One region of the Stanieria cyanosphaera PCC 7437 genome, then DNA from elsewhere that is predicted to be linked to it. Evidence: riboswitches for the same ligand, from Rfam matches in the RefSeq annotation. Region 1 holds a riboswitch; the other holds the start of a gene.

Evidence for each region. Region 1 has a riboswitch for cyclic di-AMP ahead of ntrB (nitrate ABC transporter permease). Riboswitches for the same ligand answer to the same signal wherever they lie in the genome.
Region 2: linked by a shared signal. The riboswitch ahead of STA7437_RS01995 (ArsB/NhaD family transporter) and the one ahead of ntrB (nitrate ABC transporter permease) in region 1 are both predicted to bind cyclic di-AMP.

The regions. Positions count from the first base shown of each region.
Region 1 is NC_019748.1:2,308,795-2,316,687, reverse strand. It holds gene STA7437_RS10105 (ABC transporter ATP-binding protein) at 1-399, opposite strand, end outside; gene STA7437_RS10100 (CmpA/NrtA family ABC transporter substrate-binding protein) at 442-1,842, opposite strand; gene ntrB (nitrate ABC transporter permease) at 1,881-2,714, opposite strand; cyclic di-AMP (ydaO/yuaA leader) riboswitch at 2,801-2,935, opposite strand; gene STA7437_RS10090 (hypothetical protein) at 2,955-3,191, opposite strand; cyclic di-AMP (ydaO/yuaA leader) riboswitch at 3,342-3,488, opposite strand; gene STA7437_RS10085 (hypothetical protein) at 3,556-4,002, opposite strand; gene STA7437_RS10080 (cation-translocating P-type ATPase) at 4,116-6,908, opposite strand; gene STA7437_RS10075 (exopolysaccharide biosynthesis protein) at 6,926-7,531, opposite strand.
Region 2 is NC_019748.1:468,595-476,487, forward strand. It holds gene STA7437_RS01990 (hypothetical protein) at 1-301, shown strand, start outside; gene STA7437_RS01995 (ArsB/NhaD family transporter) at 359-1,702, opposite strand; cyclic di-AMP (ydaO/yuaA leader) riboswitch at 2,086-2,219, opposite strand; gene STA7437_RS26415 (hypothetical protein) at 2,246-2,389, opposite strand; gene STA7437_RS02000 (sodium:solute symporter family protein) at 2,427-4,217, opposite strand; gene STA7437_RS02005 (hypothetical protein) at 4,223-4,855, opposite strand; gene STA7437_RS02010 (hypothetical protein) at 5,529-5,708, opposite strand; gene STA7437_RS02015 (L-threonylcarbamoyladenylate synthase) at 6,226-6,879, opposite strand; gene larC (nickel pincer cofactor biosynthesis protein LarC) at 6,948-7,893, shown strand, end outside.

The DNA of each region.
Region 1 (7,893 bases):
ACTGACTTTTTCGGCACGCGTAGCTTTTTTTAAGACTTCATCTACTGCCAAACGAATATTTTCTCGTACAGTTAGCCAAGGTAGTAGGGCATAGCTTTGAAAAACCATCATCCTTTCTGCACCAGGCTTACGAATTTCTTTTCCTTCTAGAGTTACCATTCCAGAGGTTGGTTTATCTAAACCAGCAATTATTCTCAATAAAGTCGATTTACCGCAACCAGAGTGACCAATTACGGAAATATATTCTTCTGCACCAATCGTTAAATTAATTCCATCAAGAATTACCGTCCGACTACCATCAGGTTGAGGAAAAGATTTAACTAGATTTTCAATCACTAAAAATTCTTCTGAATTGTAATTAGTAGAGGTATTACTAGTAAAAGTGCTGGAATAAAACATAGTTAACTCCTTTAAAAATTAAAATATTTTTCAACAAAAAATTTACGACATAAAAAATAAACCAGGTGCATTCGCCCTAATCTTAAAACTATTGAGATAACCAACTGGATCGCTAGGATCGAAAGCTTTATTGTCGATAAATGTTTCGGCTGGCTCAACTTTATAATCTTCTGTCGGGCATTTTATGCCCATTTCTCCAGCAATCTCTCGATATAAATCCGTTCGCCAAGCTATCCGCGCAATTTGATCAGCATTCTTGGGAAATTGACGAATTTGTTGCCAACGTGTCGATTGAGTCATCAACCAAAGATTGTGTGACTGCCATAAAAAGGTGGAATGATCGTTAGGAATACTCGAAACTTCAGCAGGAAGATCGAAGAAGAGAGTGGTGTCTAGACTTTTAACAATCCGCTTCTGATCATCAAAACCACCATAGTTATAATCACCAACAATTCCCGCTCTAGTTAATTCAGGTTTTGCCCCAGTAAAAGAACGCTCGGAGATAATTTGGGCTACTTCTTCGAGATTTTCTGGTTTACTGCAATATTGGCAAGCTTCGATCATCGCCTTGACTAAAGAACGATAAGTTTTAGGATTCTCGTTAATAAAAGATTCCATCACTGCCAAAAGGCGATCGGGATGTCCTCGCCAAAGTTCTCTTCCTTGAGCAAAAGTAAACCCAATACCCTCATTGCCTGAAATAGCACGAGTATTCCAAGGTTCTGCCACCATATAAGCTTGCATCGCTCCGATCCGCATATTCGTAACCATCTGGGGTGGAGGAGTAATAATAATGCGAAACATTTCGTCAGGATTTAATCCAGTAGCTGCTACTAGATAACGGGCAAAGTATTCATAAATAGCAGAACTCAGTACTACAGCCCAAACTCGCTTTTGTTCGGGAGCTTTTTGAAAATAACCAGCAAAATCGCTGCCAAATTGCTCCAAATCTCCTTGATAATCTTGCCAGGGACGAATACCTGCATCCCATAACTCTTTACTCATAGTCATGGCGTTACCGTGACGGTGAATAGTCATGGCAGCACATAAAGGAGCATGACGCGCGCCTTCAGCACCCGCTCTAGCATTCATCACTGCCCCAGAAACTACAGGAGAAGCATCGAGGCGACCAAAAATTACGCCATCACGAGAATTTGCCCAACTTGATTCGCGACTTAAAGTTACATTCAAGCCATACTTGCGAAAAAAACCTTTCTCCCAAGCTATAGCAAAGGGAGCGCAGTCGTTAACAGGAACATAACCAATAGTTAGATTGGGTTTTTCTAAACTTTCAGGTTTGACGATTGGTTCAACTGCTAAAGCTTCCTCGGTTAAAACTTTGGGAGCTTTACTGCCACTAATAGCACAACCAGAAATTGCCATCATCGACGCAGTTGCGGATAAGCCTTGTAAAAAGGCTCTACGTTTTAGTTTTTGATTCATCTCAATACTCCAAATTATCTCTTGACTGATTCTAGTAACTAAGAACTAGCAGGACGATGGGTTACCCAGATTTGGATTAATCCCAAAAGGTAGTCAAGGATCAAGCCAGTTATACCAATTACAAATACAGCCAAAAACACCGAACTAAGATTGAGACGACTCCATTCATCCCAGACAAAAAAGCCAATGCCAATTCCACCTGTGAGCATTTCTACTGCCACGATTACTAACCAAGCAATCCCCAAACTAATCCGTAAGCCCGTAAAAATATAAGGTAGGCTAGCAGGCAGAATAATTTTGACAATTTTTTTCCAGGCTGGCATCTCTAGCATTTGTCCTACGTCTTGATATTCTTTTGGGACGCTAGATACTCCTAGAGCAGTATTAATAATAGTTGACCATAAGGAAGTAATAAAAATAACAAAAATAGCAGAAGGATCGGCAATATTAAAAATAGCTAGGGCAATCGGTAACCACGCCAACGGTGATACGGGTTTGAGAACTTGAATTAGGGGATTGATCGCTAACATTGCGCTTCTCGACATCCCAATTAAAAATCCTACAGGAATAGCTACCGCAGCCCCAATTAAAAAACCGATAATAACGCGTCGTAAACTAGCTAGTAATAACCAACCAAGACCAAGATCTCCTGGTCCTCTACGATAAAATGGATGAAAAATATAATCTAAATTCTCCATCAATGCTTGTGGAGGTGTGGGCATTAATTCAGGTCGAAATAAAGCGATCACCCACCAAACAGCAATTAATCCTAAAAATCCTGCTGCTGGTAGTAAAACAGTGTCTCGAACAACTACTGGCTTGATACGTCCCCAAGCCACTTGCCCCGCTACAGCAAGGGTTGATAAATTCATTTATATTACCCCCATTAGTTAAAATATAGATTCAACCAGTACAATTAAGGAATACTGATGAGGATAATTTGTTAAAAGATTTTCCTTCAGTTTCCTCCCAAAGCCGACGAGGTTAGCTGACGGGCTAGGACTGAGAGATGTCCTTCTCTACTGATAACTATAGAGATTAGCCCCCAATTTGGTTCCCCCGTTTCTGTTTCAGAATTAGGCTTGTTATCAACGTATTATATTTGCAACTTTTTAGGCTGCATATAAGCAATTAGATAGATTTCGCTCGGCTTTTGGTGGAGTATCATTCTGCCAACCAAGCCATTCAGTATATAAATCTTCTACTACTGATTCGGTTACTGTAGAATTCAATAATCTAACTATGATGGTGGTCAAGTAAAAATCATTAACAAACTGATGTCCATAACCGATGACTGTACCTACTTCGCCAGTTGCTTTATGTCGAACGCGATCGCCAATGTTAAACATATACTGATTCTCCTAATGACTAGCTAGGCTATCCTAGGTATCATTTAGAATTATCCCAATTGAGATAATTTTCAGAACCCCGAGACAGCTTAATGTAGAGAGTATTTAGCAGCCAAGGATACTGAAAACAGCAATTATAGTGCTATCTGTTCAGTCTCCTCTCAAAGCCGACGAGGTTAGCTGACGGGCTAGGACTGAGAGATGTCCTTCTCTATTTACATCGATAGAGATACGCCCCGAATTTGGTTCCCCCGCTCTTGCTTATTTTATTAAGCAAGGATTAGGCTAACTTACTCTAGATTTAAACAGAAGTTTAACACATTTTTTCAAAACGGGTAGTCAAATTTGCTACTTATTTTTTTTTCTAGGTTTCTTCTCCCAAACACGCGCCCCCACCAAAAACTAAATATTGATGAAGAGAATCATAATTAAAGGCTTTGCCACGAGCTTTGGCTACAAAAGTTCTTCCTTCTAGATATTCATCAACAGTTGTTTCTCGACCATAAACTTCAAAATCAATCACCTTTTTACCTCCAGAATAACAGCTAAGGCGATCGCTTAGTTTGGGCTGGCTTTTTAGCGCAACTGCACCACGATCAATCATACATAGTCCACCAGCAAAATTTAATTGATGTTCTCCTTGCTCATCAATAACTTTAACTTCATGAGCAAATTTGTATTCATCGGCAAAAGGACCTTCCACAACAGTTTTGCGGACAATTTCTTGACCTCCAGAATAACAGACTAGTACTGCATCGGTTTGGACTGGTTTAGCCTCCACTGGCTGAAGTCCATATCCTAAGATAAGCATTACTGAAATCAATAGACAAAGCACTATTTTCATATAGCAATCCTATTTGATTTGTGAACATAAATTATTGTCAAAAGGCAGAGGGCAGAAATAAAAACTTAGATTCAATTGATTTAGCCTCGCTTTTTCAACAAACGTAAAACAATCTTTTCAAATTCAATCCAAACAAACATCAACAGACTAAAACCGACACAAATTCCTAATTCTGTAGGACTCAACCAATGAGTATTAAAGAAATTACGTAACGGTTCAACGTAGATTAGAAGTAGTTGTAAGATGGTAGTTAAAGTAACTGCTCCTAAAACATAGGGATTAGAAAAAGGATTGATTTGAATAGTCAATTGGGTATCAGAACGAATTGCCAGGGCGTGACCCATTTGTGCTAAACATAAAGTTGTAAAAACCATAGTTTTCCAGCGTTCTGGATTACCATCAGCTTGAGCGTGATTATAAGCCCAAACCATCAGTGCGATCGCAAGAATGGCAAAAATAATCCCAATTCTGACCATATAAAGTCCTAAACCACGAGCAAAAATACTTTCTCTGGGACTATAGGGTGGGCGTTTCATCACGTTGGGTTCGGCGGGTTCTACTGCTAATGCCAGCGCAGGTAAACCATCAGTAACTAGGTTCATCCAGAGAATTTGTAAAGGAGAGAGTGGCACACCACCTAAACCAATCAAAGGTGCAGCAGCAATCGTTAAAACTTCACCAATATTACTGCCCAAAATATATTTAATAAAACGACGAATATTATCGTAAACTACTCTGCCTTCTTCCGTCGCAGCCACAATCGTAGCAAAATTATCATCCAACAAAATCATATCGCTGGCTTCTTTGCTGACATCTGTTCCTGTAATACCCATGGCAATACCGATATCAGCTTGTTTCAGGGCTGGTGCATCATTGACTCCATCCCCTGTCATGGCGACAAACTTACCTCGTTTTTGAAGTGCTTTAACAATCCGAAGTTTATGTTCTGGAGAAACACGAGCATACACACTTACTTGATCGACCGCTTCTTCTAATTCCAAGTCAGACATTGCCTGTAATCTTTGTCCTGTCAATACCTGCTCGTAGGGACTAGCAATACCTAGTTCCGATGCGATCGCCATAGCAGTTAATTGATGATCTCCTGTAATCATCACAGGACGAATTCCTGCACTTCGACAACGTTTGACAGCTTCTTTAACTTCGGGACGAGGTGCATCAAGCATTCCAATTAAACCTAACCAAACTAATTCCCGTTCAGTATTTTCTTGATCTTCTGCGTCGGGAACACTGCTTAGAGGTTTGTAAGCAAAACCCAGTACCCTTAAACCATTACTTGCCATGCCGTCATTTTCAGTTAGAATGTGCTGTCTTTGTTCAGCAGTAATTGGAACTAACTGGTCTTTAAGCAAAATGCGATCGCAACATTCTAAAATTAATTCTGGTGAACCTTTGGTGAACATGGAGTAAGAGCTTGTTCCGTCTCCGTTATCAACAATCACAGACATCCGTTTTCTTTCAGAAGAAAAAGGAAACTCTCCCATCCGAGGCATTTTACTGTCTAGATTTTCTTTAAAAATTCCTGCTTTTCCAGCTAAAGCGAGTAACGCGCCTTCAGTTGGATCTCCTAAAATATGCCATTCTGTTTGTTTGGGGGTTTTTTTCTGTTGTAGTAGAGCATCGTTACACGCTACACAAGCAAGCATTAGTTGTTGAACTTCTGGTTCGGTTTGCAGTTGCTGATGCTGCTTACTTAAAAATTCTCCTACAGGGTTATAACCTTCTCCTGTTACGTTAAAGTGATAAGAACCTGTCTCAACTTTCTGCACTACCATTTTATTTTGAGTCAAAGTTCCAGTTTTATCGGAACAAATCGTAGTTACCGAACCCAAAGTTTCTACTGCTGGTAGTTTACGGATTAAAGCATGGCGACGCACCATTTTTTGAGTACCAATGGCTAAGGTAACTGTCACTACCGCAGGTAATCCTTCTGGAACAACGGCAACTGCCATACTTAACGACACTTCCAACAATTGTTCAAAAAACTGCCATCCTGTTCGTAATACACCACCAATCACCACTATAGCAACCAAACCCAAAGAACTACTTACCAAGACATTTCCCAGTTGAGTCATTCTTTGTTGTAGAGGAGTCGGTTCGGTTTCTACACTCTGTATCATAGCAGCGATATGACCGATTTCCGTGTCCATCCCTGTTTTGGTAACAATTACTTTAGCTCTGCCTAAAACTACTTCCGTTCCCTGAAAAACTAGATTAATGCGATCGCCTAAAGAACTATCATGAGGTAAAATAACATCAGCTTGTTTAAGGACTGCTTCTGCTTCTCCTGTTAAAGTCGATTCTCGCACTTGTAGGTTTTGGGCTTCTAGCAAACGTCCATCGGCAGCGATTTGTACTCCTGCTTCTAACAGCATGATATCCCCTGGTACTAAATCCTTGGCAGGAATTTCAGTAGTTTTTCCTTGCCTAATCACTCTCACTTGGGGAGCAGAAAGACGTTTTAGGGCTGCTAAAGCTTTTTCTGCCCGACTTTCCTGTAAATAACCTAAAATTCCGTTGACAATCACAATTGCAAAAATTGCTACTGCGTCTTTAGGAAATGTGCCTTGACGAAAATCTAAAACTGCTGATACTATTGCCACGGCAATCAGCATCACTAACATGATGTTGGTAAACTGTTCCCATAAAATTACTAAAGCACTGCGACCGCCAGATTCTTTTAGTTCATTTGTACCAAAAGCTTGCTTTCTTTGCTCAATTTGCTTCGCTGTTAATCCTTGATTAAAATCACTGGTAAGAATTGCTAAGGATTCTTCAACGTTCAAAGTATGCCAATCTTTACTAATCTCAGGAATTGAACCAGAAGCAACGAAGGAAGTTTTAGGAACATTCATAGTTGGTAATTAGTTGTTTATCTAAATAAATTGGGTAACAAGTGAGGTGCTTGCCAAAGGGCATAACCAATAAAACCAAAAAATAAAGTATTCAATACGGTTAATCCATAGCCAAAGAAAATCAACAAACCATCGGCTTCTAAAGTAGCCACTGCTAAAAGTAAAATTGCACTTGCAGGAATAGGGTTAGTAAAAGGAATTGGCAACATGAGCAAAATTGTTAGCCAGGCAATACAAAAGCCATTAATTCGCCAGACAGAAGAACTTTCTGCAATTGACAACCAGCGATGACGAACAACTTTTCCTAAAAATTTATTTACTCGTTTGGCATTGTGCAGTAGTTTTAGACTGAATTTACGAGGAAATTCAAATCGAGCTATTTTTTTAGGTAGCCAGGGTGATTTTCTTCCCATTGCCATTTGGACTGCCAAAATTAAGCAACCCAACCCCAAAATAGTAGATAATCCTGGAGGCATAGGAAAAAGAAAAGGCAACGCCAGCAAACCTAAACTTAGACTAAATCCTCGTTCTGAAGTTTCTGCCAAAATTTGCCTAAGAGTTAGAGGCTGATCAGACAATCTTTGAAGAAGAGATTCAATATCTTGAGAAAATCTGAGATTCATTGTTGTTTTTTTTATAAGGCAATTTTAGCTAGGTATTAAATATTCAAACAACTTGATTGAACCGCATTCAATCTATAGTTATAAAAATACTCTTGACCAAAACGCCTTAAAAGTGAGAATTCTTATATTTTGAAATGATTTAATGATACAAAGTCTTATTTAAACAATCGACAGTTTGCCAAAAATAAAAAACCTCACAGTTTTTCTAGATTTACATACAACAAAATGCCACAAAACATAAATTTTGCTCAGAGATTGTTTAAGTTTAATAACTAAATTTCCTGTAATTTCATCAGCAATGCCTCAAAATCGGTACAAAAAATGAAATTTAACTTAGAGTCAAGTCAAATAATTAGGATGCA
Region 2 (7,893 bases), 1.8 Mb from region 1:
ACAGATTAAAACAGAATTACTAGCCCAAATGCCGACTAATTTTTTAGCCAAATTAGTTGAAAATCAACGTCAAACAGTTGCCTTACCCTTTTGGGGTATTGCGGGATTAGGATTATTATTAGGAATATCTTTTCAACAACCTATAGATTTTTTAGCACCTGCAATAGCATTCCCCATTGCTTTTAACCTTCAGAAATGGGGTTGGCGACTTCAGGCGAAACGTCTAGTGATTCAGACTTTAGAGGAAATTGAAACGAGAATGAAACCCGCTACTTCTGAAACAATTACAGATAGACAATAAATATAGCACTATATATTCATCTCAGTTTTAAATTTTAAATCTGGAGTATTCCTTTAGTTACAGTAGAAAAAAGACAGTCATGTAAACGGCAGATACTAGTAATTGAGCGCCCATCACAGGTAAACCATAACGAAGAAACTTTTTAAAAGAAATTCGTCTACCGTGTAGTTCAGCAATTCCTGCTGCAACAATATTAGAAGAAGCACCTACCAAAGTACCATTACCTCCTAAAGTTGCACCAAACATCATCGCATAAAATAAAGGTAAAACTTCAACGGGTATTTGACCTGCAAAATCGGGAGATAATATTTCTGAACCAACAAAACCAACATTAACTAAATACTGTTTGAGTAAAGGAATCATTGCTACTACTAAAGGAATGTTGGGAACGACACTTGATAACAAACCAACAAAAGCAATTAGTAACAAAGAACCCAAGAAAATATTTTGACCAATTATTACTCCCAAAAATCCTGATAAACTATTGATTACCCCTGTTTTTTCTAGTCCTCCAATTAAAACGAAGACAAACATAAAGAATAGAAGAGTACTCCAATCTACATCTTGAAGAATGTTATTAACAGTATCAATTTTGGTAGATTGCGCTAACCATAAAGCTAAAGCAGCACCCATTAATGCTGTAGCAGGGGGAGGAATTGGAACAGGTAATAATTCACCAATGACAAAAAATAATAGAACAAAGCTAATAATTAATCCACCCAACATTAAGACACGAGGATGATTAATTTTTGGGTGGGGTAAATTTGCTAAGGTGTCTAGTTTTTTATTCCAGATATCTCTAAACAAAAATGGAACTAGTACTACAATAGTGCCTACTGCTAGTACTCCACCTAAACTTAAACGTGATAAATAATCAGTAAAACTAAGATTAACTGCATCTCCTACTAAAAAAGTAGCGGGATCTCCTACTAAAGTGAGTAATCCTGCACTATTTGCTACTAGTACCATCAAAACTAATAAAGGTACAAAATCAACCCCAATTTCCTCGGCAATTGGCGGAACTAAAGGAGCAAGTAACATTACAGTCGTAGCATTTGGTAAAACTGCACAAATGGGAGTAGTTATTGCCACGATTGCAAGTAGAAGTCTCTTTCCTTGTCCTTTAGCAAGGATAACCATTTGAGTACCTAAATAATCAAAAACTTTAGTTGGTTCAAATGCCCTGACTAATACCATAACTCCAAAAAATAAAGCTAGGGTAGAGTAACTTCGACTGATGTATTCTACTGCTTCTGTCAAAGTCATGATGTGAGCAAAAATTAAGACTAAGGCACCTAAAAATGCTGCAATGGTCAGATGAATCTTTTCTGTCATAATTGCTGTAATGACAGCCACAAAGGTCAAGGCGGTAACTAAAGCCGGCATAGTAGATGAAATCATATTTTCTAGAAATTAATGTAATTAAGCAGAAAGTTGACGTAGATAATTTCTACTATTGATACAGATATTGATGAGTATTAATTAACTATTTATCTCTAGTATTTTTTGTATTTACTGAACTTTTACTTGAGCTAATTTAGTTAAAAAAAATAATTAGGAGCAATAATGAAAAACTAATATAAAACAATGCTATTAAGCATAAGGTTGAGCCAAATCAAAATATAAGGCTGTTTTAAACTTAATTGGTCAAGATAATTGTTTGTGGAAGAATTTATACTTAATTCCATTGGCAATGTCTCACAATTAAGCGGTTAGGTACAAAACACAGCAGTACCAATGAGCAAAACTGATGAGTACAAGACATTGCAGAAATGTTGACTCTTCAGTCCACTCTCAATGCCTACGGAGTTAGCTGACGGACTAGAACTGAGAGTTGTTCTTTTTCACAGATTAACAATGAAAATTAGCCCCAGATTATGGTTCCCCCGTTTCTTATAAGCTTAAGTAATTAATTAAAATTAATAGCTTAAGAATTAGGCTGACTTACTGTAACTTCTTAGCAACTATAGCACAATTATTTACAATTAATAAATAACTTTTGTAACCAAGAGCGATCGCTTCTGCGCCAGCGAAGCTGACCGCACCTGCTGCTACTTCGTAGTCGCATATGTGCCTTTTGTTTAGCAAGACTGCTTTTGAAGAGATTAATAACTTGATTAAATCACTAATCTTCTAAACCTGGTCGTGACATAATTAATATTCTTTTTTTATTGAGTTGACGCAACCAAAATCCTCCAAAGACAGCACCAATCAAAGCTATCCATCCTGTCAGTGGTTGTAATAATAAAAAGCCACCAATTCCTAACATTAAACCAAATAATAATAAACTAGCTGCTACAACTTTGAGGAGATCTCTACCTAAATCTTGGGCCGATGGTAAACCAGTCCGTTCTCTTTGACGTTGCCAACCAATTCCTCCTGGACGAACTCGACGATAAAAATTATCAAGGACGGCATCAGTTTCTGGAGGAGTAAGCCACATAACAGTCAACCAAATAATCGCTGTTACCAAGGAAATAAACATTAAACGCCCACCAAAATCAGCAAAAATTTGATTAAAACCAGGAAAAACACTAGTAAATAGTCCAATACTAAATCCACCAATCATTGCTGCTAATTCGGCTGCTGCATTAATTCGCCACCAAAACCAACGCAAAATTAGAACTAAACCTGGACCAGTTCCGATCGCTATCACTAAACGAAAAACTGTGGTAATATCAGTAGCATAAAAAGCTGCGATCGCTCCTAAAACAGTTACCAATACTGAAGCTATTCTTCCTGCCAATACTAATTCAGCTTGAGTTGCATTAGGATGCAAAAAACGCAGATATAGATCGTTAGTCAAGTAAGATGCACCCCAATTAATCGAAGTAGAAACCGTACTCATAAAAGCAGCAATTAAAGAAGCTACCACTAATCCCAACATTACAGGGGGCAAAAAATCTAGCATTAATTTGGGATAGCTTAATTCGGGATCTTCTAAATCAGGATAAATAACAATTGCTACTAAAGCAACAATAATCCAAGGCCAAGTACGGATAATATAGTTCAAAATATTAAAAAACCAAGAAGCTTTTTCTGCTTCAGCTTCATCTTTAGCAGCTATTAAACGCTGTATAAATTCTCCGCCACCGTCACTACGACGAAATGACCACCATTGAACTAATAAATAAGCAGCAAACGTACTAGCAGTAATTCCTGCTGCATCATTCCAACTAAATCCTTGCCACCCTAATTGCACTGGAAAGAATGATAATACATCGATTGCAGTTGCTTGTTGAACTTGTGGTATTAATTCGGCAATACCACCCACATGATTAACTGCGTAGATAGCTACTACTACCGCACCAATTAAAGCTAAGAAAAATTGAAAAAAATCAGTTGTAACTACTCCCCATAACCCAGAAAACCCAGAATAAATCAGCACAAAGATGCTAACTCCGACTACACTCCAAATTTTAAGGTTTTCTCCAGGATTAAAGCCTAAACTTTGCCATAACTGCAATGCATCAACTACTTTAACCATAGCTAACATGGCATAACCAATTCCAATACAATTAATCGGAACTGCAAACAAAAAAGCTTTAGTTGCCCTTAAAACTGCTGCGGTTGTTCCGCCATAGCGTATCTCAGTTAATTCGGCATCGGTAACTATTTCTGAACGTCGCCAAAGTCGGGAAAAGATGTAAATTAAAACAACATGAGAGATGCCAAAACTCCACCATTCCCAATTACCAGCAATACCGCGACTAGCAACAATACCACAGACATAGAGAGGAGTATCAATCGAAAAGGTAGTTGCAGCCATACTTGTTCCTGCTAACCACCAAGATAAAGAACGTCCAGAAACGAAAAAATCAACTAAACTAGTGGCAGCACGACGAGATAAGTACAAACCTATTCCCATCGTAACTAACAAATACAATACAACGATGAGCCAATCAATTAGATGCATTGAAATTAAATATTAGTGCATTTTTGTTTAACGCGATCGATCAGTCTAAGCCTTTCTTCAGTAACTTGATCCATCTTTTCTAATAATTTTAAGATTTGCTTAGTACCAGACGAATCAGCTTTAATTTTGACACGCTCTTCAAATAAATGGGCTTTTTCAAGTAACTTTTGCGAAATTTCTTGGACTACATTAATTGATTTGCTACTAATTTTTAAATTCTGATATTTTCCTGCTTGTTCTCGTAACCTTTTAGCTCCTTGTTCGTATTCTATTTTAATAGTAAAAAGTGGAGCTACTTCTTCAATATAGCGATGCTTTTCAAATTGATAAACTTGATTTTCGTTGTGATAAATTGTTTCTAATAAAGAAGGACAGTCAAATAAATCAACATTAATATCAGCTTGAGCAATATTTTGCTTTAAACCGACCAAATTTAACCCAAAAAAAATCAAATTTACTCCAAGTACAACAATTATCAGAGAAAAAATAAAAGTTAAAACAAAGGTAATTGTAGTTACAGCTAATTTTAAATTATTATATTTGAGTTGGTAAGTATTATTTAAAATAATATCTATAAGTTTAATTAATATAAATATTACTACTAAAGTAAAAGCAAAAACTAGTACTAGGGCAAACATAATTGACCGCTAAAAATTGTTTTTCATCAAGTTTACCCATTATATCTGGACAATTTATCATTGTTTGGAGGTTACTTTACTTTGAGCAAACAATCAATCTTGGACATTAATTAATATCAAGTCCGTCTATTCTATACAAACAGAGGTATTTTGCGAAATTATTTATTGAATTTAGAATGACCATTGAGCAATCGTACTTCATCTAAAAAATTATGAAGCTTATTTTGCCTTAAGTCTAAAGTTATTCCTCAACAAACAAAACGAAGAGAGTGAAAAGATAAACTGCGGTTTTTCAGGGCTTCAGGGTAGTGAATTAAACACAAAAACAATATAGCGTTTTTGATATTGATAAGGTAAATCTCAATCAACTATTAATCATGAAAAATCAACCATCAACCCGTATCTTAAGGTGTATCTCATAGAAGCGAAAACGGTTATAAATAGTTAATTTGAAATCAAAATTGTTTACGTAAAAACAGTTAAGTATTTAAGCATAATTATTTATACATTTTAAATTTCCTCCTGCCCTCTTTCTCCTCCTGAGCGAAGCGAAGGACTACTGCCTTATCTGTACTAACTAATTAATTTTGCCCGACTACTTAATTTAACTAATTTCATCAATTAGGATTAATCAAATACTTCTCAAACATTTAATTGCTGTCAACAATAACAGCTAAACTGGCTTGCTCAAAAGCTCTGCAATTTCTAACTTCATTTCTACAGTGAAACTTGGTTGACTAACTGCTGTTATTTTGGATTGCTCTTGTCGTAAAGTTTGAATGTCTTGTTCTAAATCTCGAATATTTTTAGCCAAAATTCTAAATACTTTGGTATAAACTTTCAGTTCTGCCATAATTCCATGCCTTCAATTCTTGTTTCACAGTAAATATCCTGAAAAAGGATGTTAGAAAAAATTATTTTAACCAAGTTTATTCTGCATATGACTACTTAAGTAATTTGCACATATACAGATGAACATAAATCACAGCTATGAAGTTTTTAATTGAACTTTTTGTAATATTTTGTATATTTACTTAACTTTTAAGAATGTAAGTTATTTAACTAATGAGGCTTTACTGTTATATTTACCAAAATTTATGACCGTCAAACAATTATCGTTGAAAAATCTAAAAATTTGTCGGAGGGTCATCCATGTATAAAGGAATAACACCAACAAATTTATTGCTTTGCAGACAGTTCTATCATCTATAGCAGTACGCTTGCTTTTAGGTTAAGACACACAGAGGTTTCCTCTGAAAGTGTAATCGACTAAGACGGCAACAGAGAACAACATAATTTCCTAATATTTTCCCGTAGTGCTATAACCTCAAAGACAAAATCTTCTTGACATTAATTTAGTTTCAATAGATTTAACTCAAAACAGATAACCAATTTTCTGCTTCTTCCCAACCTAAACCCTTGCGAATGATCATTGGTTCTTCAGTAGTCAAATCTAAAATTGTTGATAATTGAAATCCTGGTTCTACACCATTATCAAGGATAAGATCGACAGATTTATCTAAAACATCAAATAATCTAGCTTTTTCTACGCCAATTGTTGGAAATTCTCCTTCTTGGTTCGGTAGATGAGCCGAAGTAGAAATAATGGGATTGTCTAAAGCTTTTAATAAGTCTTGACACACTTGATGATCTGGTACGCGAATACCCGTAGTTTTTCGTTTTGGACTCATTACTAATTTCGGTACTAATTTGGTGGCAGGAAGTAAAAAAGTATACGCACCTGGAATTAAATGTTTCATAATTCTATAGGCGCGATCGCTTACCCAAGCATATTGAGAAATATTTGATAACGAAGAAGAGATAAAAGTCAGGGGTTTATCATTGGACATTTGTTTAATTTTTCTGACTCGTTCTACCGCAGATTTAGCATTAAGATCGCAACCGATCGCATAAACAGTATCGGTAGGATATAACATTACTGCACCTTTTTTTAAAGCAGTGGCAATTGCTTCAATCGAACGAGGTTGAGGATTATAGGGATTTAGTTCGTAAATAGTAGCCATGTTCAATTCCTAATAATGAGAAAATATGTTTATCAGCTTTGATAATTAAAATCCTTTGAATAGTAGTAATGGTAAAGTGTGTTTATTTAGAATGTCCCACCGGAATCGCTGGTGATATGTGTTTGGGAGCATTGATAGATTTAGGTCTTCCTTGGGAGTATTTAATAGATCGATTGAACAGTCTTAGTATTTCTCAGGAATATCAATTAAGGAGTGAACAAGTTCATCGTCAAGGACAATTAGCAACAAAAGTTCATATTGATTTACAATTAGCAACTAAACATAATCATCATCATGCTAGACATTTACCAGAAATTACACAAATTATTACCACTGCTGGTTTACCACCACGAGTAACTGATTGGAGTTTGCAAATTTTTCACCAATTAGCGATCGCAGAAGGGGCAGTACACGGCATTGCTCCAGAAAAAGTACATTTTCATGAGGTGGGTGCAACCGATGCCATTGTAGATATTGTGGGAACTTGTTTAGGTTTAGATTGGTTGGGAATTGAGCGTTTATACTGTTCGGCTATGCCTACAGGCGGTGGTATGGTTAAAGCGGAGCATGGGTTATTACCCGTTCCTGTGCCTGCGGTTTTAAAGTTATGGGAATTAAGAAAAGTACCAGTTTATAATAATGGTATCAAAAAAGAGTTAGTTACGCCTACAGGAGCAGCGATCGCGACGACTTTAGCGACTCGTTTTGGTGATCCGCCAGCAATGACAATTGAAAAGATTGGTTTGGGTGCTGGTTCTTTAGATTTACCTCTGCCAAATATTTTGCGGTTATGGTTAGGAACTATTGATGAACAAGAAAACACCATTACCAATCAAACGATCACCCAAGAAGAAATTACAGTTTTAGAAACACAAATTGATGATCTTAATCCTCAAGCGATCGCTTATACTTTAGAACAATTATTAGCAGTAGGTGCTTTGGATGTTTTTACTCAAGCCATAGGCATGAAAAAATCTCGTTCGGGTATTTTATTAACTGTTATTTGTCATCCAG